3 regions of the Pseudoalteromonas sp. SG41-5 genome follow, and region 2 is predicted to be linked to each of the others. Evidence: predicted binding sites of a transcription regulator. Region 2 holds the regulator's gene; each other region holds the start of a gene.
What was found. The regulator LexA, encoded in region 2, represses DNA repair genes until DNA is damaged. The targets are predictions, from matches to a motif close to TACTGTATNNNNATACAGTA.
Positions count from the first base shown of each region.

Region 1: the regulator LexA is predicted to act here: its motif matches at 3,356-3,375, upstream of H5232_RS12735 (LexA family transcriptional regulator).
Region 3: the regulator LexA is predicted to act here: its motif matches at 1,204-1,223, upstream of H5232_RS19995 (SulA-like leucine-rich domain-containing protein).

Region 1 covers NZ_JACJFH010000043.1:30,321-35,295, forward strand. The annotation lists gene H5232_RS12720 (IS982 family transposase) at 1-688, shown strand, start outside; gene H5232_RS12725 (pentapeptide repeat-containing protein) at 951-2,297, shown strand; gene H5232_RS12730 (hypothetical protein) at 2,890-3,192, opposite strand; gene H5232_RS12735 (LexA family transcriptional regulator) at 3,386-3,808, shown strand; gene H5232_RS12740 (Y-family DNA polymerase) at 3,811-4,975, shown strand, end outside.
Region 2 covers NZ_JACJFH010000029.1:21,897-26,871, forward strand. The annotation lists gene coxB (cytochrome c oxidase subunit II) at 1-675, opposite strand, end outside; gene lexA (transcriptional repressor LexA) at 1,097-1,714, opposite strand; gene H5232_RS09695 (hypothetical protein) at 1,789-2,583, opposite strand; gene H5232_RS09700 (PaaI family thioesterase) at 2,705-3,148, shown strand; gene H5232_RS09705 (hypothetical protein) at 3,145-3,525, opposite strand; gene H5232_RS09710 (hypothetical protein) at 3,693-4,409, shown strand; gene H5232_RS09715 (endonuclease) at 4,522-4,975, shown strand, end outside.
Region 3 covers NZ_JACJFH010000108.1:8,712-13,686, reverse strand. The annotation lists gene H5232_RS20000 (YchJ family protein) at 239-718, opposite strand; gene H5232_RS19995 (SulA-like leucine-rich domain-containing protein) at 759-1,193, opposite strand; gene H5232_RS19990 (sel1 repeat family protein) at 1,418-1,873, opposite strand; gene H5232_RS19985 (NCS2 family permease) at 2,001-3,293, shown strand; gene H5232_RS19980 (hypothetical protein) at 3,316-4,074, opposite strand; gene cysB (HTH-type transcriptional regulator CysB) at 4,392-4,975, shown strand, end outside.

The DNA of each region.
Region 1 (4,975 bases), on a different contig from region 2:
ACTTAAAGCCTATTTTCCAGAGTTGCTGAGTTACACAAGGTTTCTCGCGCTTATGCCTAGTGTGGTGGTTCCGATGTGCAGTTACCTCACATCAAAACTTGGCAAGCCCACAGGTATACAATTTGTTGACTCCACTAAAATAGAAGTGTGTCACATCATCAGAGCTAAAAGAAATAAAGTGTTTGACGGCGTTGCTCATCATGGAAAAGGCACTATGGGTTGGTCATATGGATTCAAGCTACACTTAATAATTAATCATTTAGGTGAGATTGTGGCGCTAAAGCTCACAACGGGCAATGTGGATGATCGAGAGCCCGTTTCTGATATGGCGGACTCTATCTTCGGAAAACTCTATGGCGACAAAGGTTATATCAGCAAAGCGCTCTCTGGTGAGTTACTAGAAAAAGGTGTCGAGTTAATCACGACGGTTCGAAAGAATATGAAGAAAAAATTTATTTCATTGTGGGACAGGGCTTTATTGAAAAAACGATTTATAATCGAAACGGTGAATGATCAATTGAAAAACATTTCTTACATTAAACACTCTAGACACCGCAGTATGCATGGCTTTATGCTAAATTTACTTGGTGGATTAATTGCCTATTGCCTAAAAGAGGAAAAGCCGTCATTAGATTTAACATCGCAAGAACTTGAAATTTTAGAGAGTAATAATCTAATGTTGGCTTAACCAGATCTCAGGTTAATTAAATCCAGCTGCTCATCTGTGGTTGGGTACCACTCAAAATCTTGGTTGAATTGCTTGATAGTTTGAATTAACTGCCCAGTATGATGACCCATTCTTAAAACCTCTTTATTAATTGAATTGCTAAACAGGTTAATAGGGAAATAAAAACGTGCTTGAATCAGAAACTTAACAACCTTGACTGCTTAATGTAATGCTTACACAATGAATTTAAATAATGATACAGGTGAACTAAGGACGGCCTTAAATGAAGTCAGATGACTTTAAAAATGATGGACTACACCAACCAATAACAAAAGAATCATTTTCGAAGCCTAAATATACTCTTAGCCGGGAGAGAAGTGTAGAGCTCTGGTTAAAAGGTAAGGATGAGTGGAACTTATGGATGAAGAACCACCCAGATACTTACGTTGACTTCAATCATGTAAATTTCACCCCTGACTCTCTGGCGAGTGTTGCACCTGATGAAGATCTCGCTATTCACGGTAAACATCATCGATATTTAAAAACTATATCTTTTAAAGGCTATATTTTTAATGGTGGTGCAGATTTCACTGGAGCAACCTTCCCCTCACCGACCCACTTTGATGACGCAAGATTCGAAGGTAGTACTGAGTTTTCTGGAGTTGTATTTGGAAGTGATGCAGGTTTTAGCAATACTATTTTTAACTCGAATGCCAATTTTTCTAATGTTGAATTTCAAGGCACTGTAGTTTTTGATGATACTCACTTCGCTTCAACCACTCTATTTACATCAGCCACATTTGAATGTATGGCTTACTTTCCTTGCGCTACATTCAATCTAGCTACAGACTTTTCTCATGCTGAATTTGATGGAGGTACACATTTTAAAGGGGCTAGATTCTACTGCGAACTGGTTAACTTCAACGATATTAAGTCTACTGACACTTTTAATTTCGATGATGCAATAACCGACCAAATACAAAAGCTTTCGTTCAAAGGAAGTACGTTCGACAAAGACTTTATCATTGATGGTAACTTTAACTGTATACCTGATTTAAGAGGCACAAAACTAAACCACCACACTGAACTGAGTGATCTAAAGTGCAACCTAAAAAGAGAAAAGGCAATTCCATTCACCCCTTTTCTTAAAGTTGTTGATAAACTTGACGCTGAAAAGCTCTGCAGACTTAAAGAGCTTGCTGAGCAAAACAAGAACCACGATAAAGCTTTAATGTTCCACGCTGATGAAATGAGAGCGAAAAGATGGACAAAGCTAAATACAGCGCAATCAATATTGGATTTACTCTACTCAGCGACAAGTAATTATGGCCAAAGCATTATGCGACCTTTGCTGTGGTTGTTCTTATCATTCATGCTGTTTAGTTCATACCTGGTTGGTAAATCTGAACTAGAGATGAGAGAAGCACTTTCACCCGCGGCTACGACTTCAATAGCCACAATGACACCTTTTATTTCCGTTTCCAAAGATGCTAGACAATTTGGGATGGGACAGTTATTTAAAACTGATATACCTACGAATTATTACCTCTGGAGCTATGCTCATGCCAGCGCTTCATTTGTTTTTATATTCTTAATTGGGCTTGGCTTAAGAAATCGCTTCAGAATTTAAGTTGATTAAAGTGTTAGATGATTAATTGGCGAATAACTTCTAGCATTTCAATCAAGAAGGCCAAGTATTCAATACAAAAATCAAAACTAACCACCAATAATACGACTAGCATTTCAGGTAAGTTTGATAGATACGGTAGCAAATATGGCGTCAATAAGGGCCAGAATATAGCCACGAACAGATTGATCCAGAATTGAGTTGTTTGGTCTTTTAACATTGATGATTACCTCTTTATTATTTTTTGGACACACAAAAACCCACCGAGCCCTGATGACCTAGTAAGAATGAATGCTAGAAGGTTTATTATTTACGCCCTTGAAATGCTTAAAGGTAAAGTATTTAGATGTAAACTTTGACGCTTTTTAATGTGGGCAGTTGAGAACGAACTAGATTGCACTGTAGTTCAGCAGTTACTTTGTATATCCTCCATATTTTATTTTATTTATTGTTATATTATAACATATATTATTCAAAAGTAAATCATACCTGCTTTACGCGAAATAAAGCACTCCTCTGCTTTAGATAAAAAGGGTGCTTGACCGCACCTGCGAAGGCAAAATTTAGCGGTCAAGCGATAAACTGTTATGAATGTTTATGATTGAGAATATAGCTCGATTGGAGAGAAAAAATCAGAAATAGGAGGTTTAGCTGTTTTATTAGGCCAAAGTATATTCTCTACTTGTTTGCTCTGCTCCCAATGAACAAAGTCAGGAGCTTTGTCTATTTTCGCCTTTTTAATATTTGCACCAGAAGCGCTACTCAAATTATCAGCAACACTTTCAACAAAAGACAACACGTTTGGCTCATCAGTTGCTGCATTATAGTATGCAATCAAAACCCCATTGAAGAAAACAGCTTTATCACCGTCTTCCGAAGAAATTGAACATAAATCCATAGTTACTCCAGCTCATATATTTTTGCCAAAGCTATCATATGCGTTAAATCGCGCCTGATTCTGGGAAAAAGGTTTAAATTTAGCTAATAATTGATGAAATCACATAGACCGCGAGCCTAAAAGAAACTTCTTAGTTGTAATGTGGAAGATTCACATCTAAAATTACTGTTTATTTGTACAGTATTTTATAATTATGCTTAGCAAACTTACCCCCTCAACAACAAAGCTAGCTATTGCAGACTTTTCAGTTGCTGCAGGTTTCCCCAATCCATGCGAAGATCACCTATCCGACTCAATCAGTTTAGATGAGCTCCTAATTAAGCGCCCTAGCAGTACATTCCTATTCAGGGTGTCAGGCAACAGCATGTCCCCAGACATTACTGACGGCTCGATAATAGTTGTAGATAGGTCAGTAACAATCAAAACTGGACGAATCGTATTAGCTACATTAGACAACGAATTTGTTGTGAAAGAACTACAACTAAAAAACAAAAAAGCCGTTTTTATTAGTAAAAACCCCGACTTCGAGCCAATTGAAATTGATATCGATGAAAACAATGACTGGGATACCCATGTAGTCTGGGGCGTTGTCACTGGTTTAATCAAGGTATTCTAACTATGTGGGTTCTTTGTGATATCAACGCTGCTTACGTTTCGTTTTGCCAACTCTTTAACCCCCAGTACGACTTTGATAAAACCCCTCTTGGAGTACTCAGTTCAAACCAGGGTAACGTAGTAGCTCGAAATCAAGCTATCAAAGATTTAGGTATCAAAATGGGAGAGCCTGCATTTAAAGTTAAACAGCTGGTGGCTGCGCATGGTGGCCACTTGTGGGGAAGCAATTTCACGCTGTTTGGTGATTTGAGTAACCGTTTTCATACAGAGTTAGAGCATTTCTTATTCGATACAATGCGATACTCTGTTGATGAATGCTTTGGGCGCATCGATATAAACTATACAAAGGATATAAAAGAGTACGCGCACACCATACAGAGGACACTTAAGAGGAACTTAGGTATTGGCTGTGGCTTGGGTATATCTCAGACAATGACACTAGCCAAGCTTGGAAGTCACTGTGCCAAAAAGAAAGAGTGGAAAGAACACACTAAAGGCGTGGTTGTATTAGATTCTCAATACAAAATTGATTGGGCTCTTAAACATACTTCTGTAGAGGATATTTGGGGGGTTGGAAGTAGAACAACTAAAAAACTAAATAAATTTGGTATCTATACGGGATATGACCTTAAAAATGCCGACATTAGTTGGATAAAAAAGACGTTCACCGTTGTTCTTGCCCGTACTGTGGAAGAGTTGCGGGGAAAGCCTGCGGTAGAATTGAAAGATATAAACGACTCTCGCGATAGAATTTGCGTATCTCAGAGTATGGGAAAACCGGTGATAGAGCTTACGGAGCTTTCTGAAGCTGTTACAGCACATGCAACAAAGGCAGCGTTTAAGCTTCGTCGATTTAAATCTTATACATCAGCAATAACAATATTCATCCACACGGATTCATTTAGACAGGCAGAGCCGCAGTATCATAAGTCACAATCAATAAAACTACCCTACCCCACCGCGGATACATCAACACTGGTGTCTTATGCTAGCTTCGCTTTAAAAGCTATTTTTAAAAAGGGGTTTAAATATAAAAAAGCAGGCGTTATTTTTGAAGAACTTTCATTACACGATGATATGCAACAACTTGAGCTATTATCGGAGACTTTACCACTGAATATTAGCTCAAAAACGTTAGTCATTGATGAGATAAATAGAAAATTTGGAC
Region 2 (4,975 bases):
TTCTGCACATTGCCCTCGATAAATGCCCTCTTCATTAATTCTGGTCCAAGTTTCATTGATAAACCCAGGGTTAGCATCTTTTTTCACTGCAAAATCAGGCACCCACCAAGAATGAATAACGTCGTCTGAGGTCATTAAAAATCGTACTTTTTGATTAATTGGCAACACCAAAGGTTTATCAACTTCAAGCAGGTAATTAGGGTTTTTATTTGCAAGATTAGTTATTTCATCTTGAGGTGTAGCAAGCATTGAATAAAACTCAACATCTTCACCCATGTACTCATAATGCCATTTCCATTGAGAACCAGTAATTTTAATGGTGAGATCAGCTTTACTAGCATCTTCCATTGCAATCAAAGTTTTTGTCGCAGGAATTGCCATACCAATTAAAATCACAAACGGGATTGCCGTCCAAAGGATTTCAACTTTAGTACTTTCATGAAATTGGGCTGGTTTTGCCCCTTTAGATTTACGGTGGTGGATCAGTGCCCAAAACATCACGGCGAACACGATGACCCCAATCACACAACATATAATAAATATTGTCATGTGCAGCTGATAAACATCATTACTTATATCTGTTACGCCCTTACGCATATTAAACTGGCTATTAGCCAATACTTGCTGCGGTAGAACAAACAATATAAGCCACAAGGTAGAGCTCAATTTACCCATGTGACGGCTCCTTTAAATGCTATTGCAAAACGCAAAGCGAAAAGGCGGCACAGCTTTATTCGCGCCAATTCGTTATTTTTTATTGTTACTGAATATTAACGCAACCCTAAATTATGCTATTGAGCAAAATTGTTAGACTTTTAAAGTAGCTGTTAACACAGTGTATTAACCAATTAGTTAAAAAATGAACAATTAGCAAGTTTTAAGAGCAATTAAATTCTTTTTTGGTGCATAAATAACAGCTAAAAATCAGCGCGTTATTTTGTAATTAGGGATAATATTAGAGGGCTAAAAGTAGCTGGTAAGTAGATTTGATAGGGCTTAGGACGCTATAGCTAAGTATAAAATCTAGCCATTATAGCGGTAAAAAATTAAATGCACCAAACTTCACCAATTTGGTGCAAAATATAGATCAAAAAATTTACATCCAATCAGCGTTGCGGATCACCCCAACAGCCAACCCTTCAATATTGAAAGATTCATGTTCAAGATCCACTTCAATCGGTGAAAATTCATCATTTTCAGCATGTAAAAAAACTTTTTTACCTGCTTTTTCAAGGCGTTTTACTGTTACATCGTCATCAACACGGGCAACCACCACCTGGCCATTTTCAGCAACTTGAGTGCTGTGTACAGCCAATAAATCGCCATCCATAATACCAATGTCTTTCATACTCATGCCTTGCACACGCAGTAAAAAATCAGCAGCCGGTTTAAACAAGAGTGGATCTATTTTGCAATGACTTTCAACATGCTGCTCTGCCAAAATAGGCTCACCAGCGGCAACTCTGCCTATTAGAGGTAAACCAAGTTGTTCCGGCTCATCCTCTTCAACTAACTGAATACCTCGACTGGCACCGGGCTTCATTTTAATAACGCCCTTTTTCGCTAATGCCTTTAAATGTTCTTCCGCTGCATTAGCACTTTTAAAACCTAACGTTTGCGCAATCTCAGCACGGGTTGGCGGCATACCGGTATCTTTAATAAAAACTTTAATAAGTTCGAGAATTTGAGCTTGGCGATTCGTTAATGGGCGCATACAACTGGTTTTCCATACAGTACATTTAACTGTGAGTATATACAGTTATCTGAAAATCGCAAATATAAATTGGCTTAAAATCGCGCCGTTAATAACAAGCTCATACTATTTAAACCACTTCCAGAATCAAGCGCAGATCCAAGACCAAACTTTAATGCTACATGTTGATTAAACCAATATTGCGTTTGCAGTTCATAGTTGTCTTTTAGATTTTTCTGATTACGAATATTAGCAACGACTCCCACTGACCATGCTTGATTTACATAATAAACCGCCTGCCCCTGCACATAACGATAACGCCCTGCCAATTGCTTTAGCTCTAAATCCCAACCTTGATTGCTAACTATATTTGTCCAACGAACATAAGGAGCATAAGTCCATTCAACCGCGACTCTTTCATTATCTTTGCCAAACCACATATCATGGCGCTCTAAGCGACTGTAATATATATTGAACCCTAGTTGTAACTGCTCATTCATTTGCTTACCAACAGCGGCACTCACTAAATAATCAGTATTTTGCCAATAGCTATTATCCTCACAGAGGCGCTGCGCGCTGGCACTAATAACTAATCCTGCGGGACCATAGATGGCAGCATCGGCATTTAAATAGCTAAAATCATCATTAGCAAACCCACCAATAGCATAATTATTGACTTGATTTAAATACGCTTTTAGCTCGTATGGACCAGTCAACGATTCAAGATCTTGCGCAAAATATCGATACCGTGCGCCTAAAAAAGATTCATCTAAACCAGCTAAATCGGTAAAACCAATATCGAGTTGATGTTGGGTACTAGCAACAGCCTGCGGCTGAGCAACAAGGCTCATTAATAATATTGCACCACATCCAAATACCTTTACTTTCATCCTTAAGATCCATTAACAGTTAGATAATATAGGTACATTTTATCTATTTTTATGATCTTAACTGTAGGAAAATGTTTAAAAGTGTAGACTGATTTAGTAAATAACTTAGTGAGGTAGACAGATGAGTATTTGGTATCAACCGATCACCCTAGCACAATGTAAGCAACTTGATGACGGCATAAGTGGTCAAGGCACATTGATGAAAACCATGGGCATTGAAATAAGTGAAATAGGCGATGATTATTTAGTAGCAACGATGCCCGCGATCCCAGCTCATCATAACCCTATGGGTATGGTGCATGGCGGCGCAAATGTTGTACTTGCAGAAACGGTGGCGAGTTATGCTGCAAACTTTGCTGTTGATTTTACAAAGTTTTATTGTGTTGGCCAGGAGATCAATGCCAATCATCTAAAAGCATCACGTAATGGTATATTAACCGCGATAGCAGCACCACTACACTTAGGCAAGCGTACATCCGTATGGGAAATAAAAATCACCAATAGTCGTGGAGAACTGTGCTGCGTATCAAGAATGACCGCAGCAATTGTAGAGCGAAAAGGCTAACTTGAAAGTGGATAAATTGTAATTTCAATACCTGCGCCAATAGCAGAAATACGCAATAAAGTATCGGCACTGAGCGCTTGATTAAAGCATTTTGGCGAAGTGCCTGATTCAAAGCCAATATCAAAGGTGCGCTTTGAGCATGATAACCACTGCTTTAATGCATTGCGTGAGCAAGATTCAATTAACTCACATAAGTGGTTAATCGCTTTATCTGGTGAGATAACGTCTTCATTAGACTCAATACGTGCTAGTTGACGGTACTCATCTTTATCGTAATGCAAAACCACAGCACTTTTTTTTAAGTCTGCAACTAACAAACTAATATCTTGCTTTGATTCAAGCTCTAGATCTACATTTAAAAATTGAATTTCCGACATTGTTTCATTTTTACCCTGCGTTAATAACAACGCAAACTTTAACCTAATTTTGCGTATATACCAAATCTAGAGTAGCTAGTTTTATTTTGTTGATGCGACAATTTGCCACATTGGCAAACTCAATATAATTTATAGAATACCGCACTAATAACAAACAGGTAGTCACTATGGATAAACGCATTTTTAAACATGCGCGTAAGTTTCACAAATGGTTAGGTTACTTATTAGCGCTACAAATTTTTGCATGGTTACTCGGTGGTTTAATTATGAGTGCTATACCGCTTGAAAAAGTTCACGGTAAACATTTAGCTGCGCGGCAATTAAATAACCCATTCAAACAAGCTGATTATCTAGCCTCAGTTGATAATATCGTTGCAAAAATTACTCAACCAAGACAAATTAGTTATAGTCACTTTTTAACAATCCCTACCATTATTGTGAGCAACAGTAACGGTGAGTACAGCTTTAACGGAGTTACTGGCCGTCCTTTGGTAGCACCGAGTAAAGCGCAAATTATTGCCAATGCCCAAGCTCATCTATTAATCAATGCGCAAGTAACAGACGTGATCAAACTAGCTAAAGGTACTAGCGAAGTTGGCTTTAAAGAAAATATTTGGCAAGTAAATTTTGACGATACGTTTAACACCACACTATATTTATCCGCTGATAGCGGCCAAGTTATTACTGTTCGCAGCACAATTTGGCGAATTTTCGATTTTTTCTGGATGTTACACATAATGGACTATGAGCAACGTGAAGATTTTAATAACCCATTATTAATAAGTTTTGCAGCCAGTAGCGTATTGTTTTGTTTAACTGGCTTTATTTTATTACTACAGAATATCCGTTTTAGAAAACGTACTTCCCGTCGCCCAAGTAGCTAACCTTACCTTAGAGATGAGTTAAAATTCCCACTACATCACACAGTTAAGCGATTTACTTTTTGAATAATCGCTCTAAACTAGCGCTTCCTGTAGTTCACTAAAGTGATTGGATATGCCGCATTTAATTATTGCGCTGGTATTGTGTTGTGTGAGTTTTAACCTTTATGCAGAACAATTCACCAGTTTTTACAGCGCAAAAAAACACCTCATCAAAACCCTTCCTGATAACGCCACCAGCCTCTATTGTGGCTGTAATATTAAACGCCAAGGTAAAAAACTGGTGCCCGACCCAAATGCATGTGGTTATGTGCCTCGCAATGCGGTTACTCGTTCAGGCAAACCAAATGCGCGCGCAACTCGGATTGAGTGGGAACATATTGTGTCTGCATGGGAATTTGGTCACCAGCTACAATGCTGGCAAGATGGCGGCCGAAAAAATTGCATTAAAGTCAGTGCGCAATTTCGGAAAATGGAAGCTGATATAAATAATCTCGCTCCGGCAATTGGTGAAATAAACGCAGACCGATCTAATTACAGCTTTGGCATGATTGCAGGTAATGCAAGCC
Region 3 (4,975 bases), on a different contig from region 2:
ATTTGTAATAGGCATGCTATTGACGCGTAAATTCGCCTTATTTTCCCTGAAAATTTTGGCTGGAGAGTAAAAGTAATATTAGTGCTATAAATCAATGCGTTAGAAAATACATGAACCAAAATTTAGGTTAAGCAACAAAGAGTTAATCGCACTTAGACAGACCACGTTGGCTTGCGAGTTTTTTGAATTTATGATTATTTATAAATACTTACGGTAAAAACTATACTCTAAGAAAGTGTTACACGCTGTGGCATTTTTTATATTTTTTACCACTACCACACGGGCACTCATCATTGCGGCTAATTTTTATATCTGCAACAGGGAAGATCTCACCATCGAGATAACGCCACTGGCCATCTTCTTTTATGAAGCTTGATTTTTCATGCAGTTGGCAAAACAAGTTTTGATAAAAATAGCTAACACAAAATTCAACACAACCAGTGTACTCTTGCTGATCTGCACTGATCACGGCTAATTTTATAAAGCGGCAACTATTAGCAAAATCGGCAATTTCTCTGAGTGGGTTTGCTGCTTGTTTTTCTTGTGCATAAGTTTGGTAAATATACTTAGCATTTTTTAAGGCATAAGCAACAAAGCGAGAGCGCATTAGTTGCTCTGGGCTTGTTGCTTGTATATTGCCTAAATGCAATTTTTCACAGCAATCGCTATAGCTTTGTTCGCTGCCACATAAGCAAAGACTGTCAGTGAGTGAGGTCATAATTAAAATACGCTTTATTAAAAAACGGCATTTTAACAGCTTATTGTGCTAATGCTATCTCTGTAGCTTGTTGGGTTTTAGTAAAACAGTATAGTTTTGCACTGGCTTGATCTAACTTTAATGACAGGTTAGCTATTTGATTGTCTCTCACAATGTCTGTCCAGGTGATCACCGCTGCAAAGTTACCGTTATGTAGTGCAGAATTTAGTACATACTCTAAATTAACCAGATGCTTTTGCCTGATCACTAATAGTTTACTGGTATCAATAGAACATGAATCGAGTAAAGCTTTACTTGGTACGTGATCCGGTGCAATCAGTAACGTCCATGCGTTTTTATTATTGTAATGGTGTAACACCTTTAGAAGTTCAAAAGTTGCAGATATCTCATCTTCTATCTGAATCAAATTTACTGATGCGCTTAAATTATCTTGTTGATAGCTTTTAACTGTTCTGATGGTAATTGGCTGTAACATAAGTTTCACTCACTGGTTGTTTATACAGTACTCATATACAGTAGTTTATACAGTGTTTGTGTGCAAGTGTTTTTTGCTATCTTTTTGAACGATTTTTATATTTATTTGATACCATCAGCTTTGGAAATATGCAGAAAATAAAATAATATTTTATAAAACAATATATTACTTAGTTACATTGAGGCGGCAATTGATTTTAATGAAAAGGGTAGATTAGTCCCTTTTCAAGGTGAGTTGGGGATCAGGTGAGCAAACTGCTGTTGGTGTATTTGCTCATACAGTGTTGCAGCATAACACTGGGCATCTTTAAAGCGGCGGGTGGCTAGATGTTTACGTAAATCAGTTAAGGCAGTTGCTGCAGGCTCATAGCCTTGGCTACTGGCTAAACTTAGCCATACTGCGCCATGAAAAACACTACTAGGTACGCCTTGGCCTTTGATAAAAAATAATCCGAGATAAAATTGGGCTCGCTGATTACCTGACATTGCAGCTAAGCGCATCCATTTAGCTGCGAGAGGAGGTTGATCATTTTTTAAATAATACAGGGCTTTATTAACAGTGTTATCAGGAGTATCAGCTTTAACCGCACTGTGTGGGGCTTTGCTCGGTTGGGTGATAAACGATAATACGTTTTCTAACTGTTGTTCTAAATCTAAGCCGATTGGCGAGGTATCTGTCATAGTGCCACACATATTATTGTTGTCATTTACCTGCTCAGTTTAGTCTAATATCAGGTTAATTGTCCTGTTATTCTTGAAATATATGATAAAATCACACAATTATTGTCATCTAAAATGAAACTCACTTATGCTCGACGCGTTATTTAAAATTAGCGACCACAACTCGACTGTGCGCCGCGAATGTATTGCTGGTCTCACTACCTTTATTACTATGGTTTATATTGTGTTTGTCAACCCTGCTATGTTGGCTGAAGCTGGTATGGATCAAGGTGCTGCGTTTGTGGCAACTTGTATTGCTGCCGCTATTGGCTGCTTTATCATGGGCTTTTGGGCAAATTATCCGTTAGCTTTGGCTCCTGGTATGGGGCTTAATGCCTTCTTTACTTATGGTGTTGTATTAGGTATGGGCTATACCTGGCAAGCAGCATTAGGGGCTGTGTTTATGTCGGGCTGTATTTTCTTGTTCCTGAGTTTGTTCAAAGTCAGGGAGTGGATAATTAATGCTATTCCATTGGTGTTAAAGCAAGCCATTGCAACAGGAATTGGAGCGTTCTTAGCGTTAATTGCGCTTAAAAATGCCGGGATCATTGTGGCCAGCCCTGCAACATTAGTGCAGCTGGGTGATATAACGGCTGCCGGTCCATTGTTGGCTATTTTTAGCTTTTTTGTTATTGCAGCGCTACTTTATCGTGATTTTAAAAGCGGTGTTTTGATCAGTATTTTATTAGTAACTGTGATCGCGCTAAGTCTGGGTTTGGTAGAGTATCAAGGCGTGATATCTATGCCACCTTCAATTGCGCCTACTTTTATGCAACTTGATTTTTCAGCGGCATTTGAGTTGTCAATGCTTAGCGTCATTTTTGCATTGTTGTTCGTTGATTTATTTGATACATCAGGCACTTTAGTTGCGGTAACTCAAAAAGCAGGCTTAGCGGACGAAAAAGGTAATATGCCACGTTTAGGACGAGCATTAAGTGCTGATAGTGCCGCAACCATTGCCGGTTCAGTATTGGGCACTTCGACCACAACCTCATATATAGAGTCAGTTGCAGGGGTGTCTGTGGGTGGCAGAACAGGACTTACAGCTGTGGTTGTAGGAATGTGCTTTTTATTGATGATGTTTTTTGCACCTTTGGCGAAAATGGTGCCAGCTTATGCAACTGCGGGAGCTATTTTATACGTGTCGGTGCTAATGCTACAAAACCTCAAGTTTGTAAATTGGGATGATATGACAGATGCCATTCCAGTGAGTGTGGTATTACTGATGACGCCGCTAACATTCTCCATTGCTCATGGCATTGCACTGGGCTTTATTTCTTATACAGCTGTTAAAGTATTGTGTGGTAAACGAGAACAAGTAAGCATCAGTGTGTGGATATTGACAGCGATGTTTGTGATAAAATTTGCGTTTTTATCCTAAGTTAATACAAAGAAAAAGTGGTTTACCACTTTTTCTTTGGTGCAAAAAGCACGTCTAAATCATCTTGTTCTTGCTCTGCTTTTTTCTTCAGTGCAGTTGCATTGGAGGCTTTAAGGTCGGTGCTTATTGCTTCTAAATAACCTTCGAGTTCTTGGCGTTTTGTAGTTATATAATCGTCGCTATAAGCTACTGCTGATACAGTTGCGTACGCTTTTTCAAAGTATTGGCGTGCAGAACCGACCATATTCGCAGAGCGCGCTGAGATACCTCGTTTAATCTGGCTTTCAATATTAATTCGTAATTGGAGCTTTTCTAAGCGCTTGTCTTCAGCAATAAAAATTTGGCTGTCTACTTTTCCTTTACCATGCTCTGAGCGAAGCACTGCACGTACTTTCTTGATACCTTGAATAAGTGCTATTAATTGCTTGTCGTTATCGGGTAACACTAAGTTTTCTGAGTTAGCGGTGTCGATTGAGTTCCCTAAACGTTCATTGGCTTCTTTTAAGCGATTCTTTAACTCTTTTGAATTAGGAGATAGCTGCACCATTGCTGCTAACGCATCATGAATACGCCGTTGCAGAATACGTAAAATATGTTCTGACATAGGTATGTTGGCGCTATTTACTAGAACATCTTCTGATTCTTCAATGATTTTTTTTTGTTTGGTTAAGTCTTTACGGCGTTCTGTTTCTTGTTTCTCTTTATGCTGTTGTACCGCACTGACCCAGAGGGCAATGACAATCAGTGCAACAATCAACATAATAATAATAGAAACGATCATGGTTTAGGTCTCAAATTTCACAAGCTAATAATTTTAATCTTACATTAAATATATGCTAACGGGATAGTTTTGCGCGGCTTATGTAAAAAAGAATTCACTTTCTCATCATTTATTACTATCTGCGTATGATATTTTTTCATTTTGCGCGTCAGCTCAAAAGATGGCTACCTCAAGACGAGGGATTATGCTAGCCTAAGCAAATAACCTTATAAATACGATTCCAGACAGCCTTTTTCTATTGTTAATCAGAAAAAACTTGGCTTGACGCGATGTAGCATTTATAAATAAGCAGTATAACTACACTAAAAAATGCAGCCATGAAATTACAACAACTCAGATACATCGTCGAAGTCCAAAATCATAAACTTAATGTTTCAGCAACCGCTGAAAGTTTGTTTACCTCACAGCCAGGTATTTCTAAGCAAGTACGTATGTTGGAAGATGAGTTGGGCGTGCAGATTTTTGGGCGAAGTGGAAAACACTTAACCCACGTTACCAGCGCGGGCACTGAAATAATTAATATTTCCCGTGAGATCCTTTCTAAAGTAGAGGGTATTAAGGCGGTTGCAAATGAGCATACATTACCTGATCAAGGTAAGTTGAATATTGCCACCACACATACCCAAGCACGGTATGCACTGCCAAGTGTGATCCAAGGATTTATGAAAAAGTACCCTGCGGTGTCATTGCACATGCACCAAGGTACGCCGCAGCAAATTTCTGATGCTGCTGCTCGAGGCGATGCTGATTTTGCAATTGCCACTGAAGCACTGCATTTATACTCTGATTTAGTAATGTTACCTTGCTATCACTGGAATCGCAGTATTGTGGTGGCAAAAGACCATCCACTAGCTAAAAAAGCAGAGTCGCTGACCGTTGCCGATATTGCCCAGTATCCACT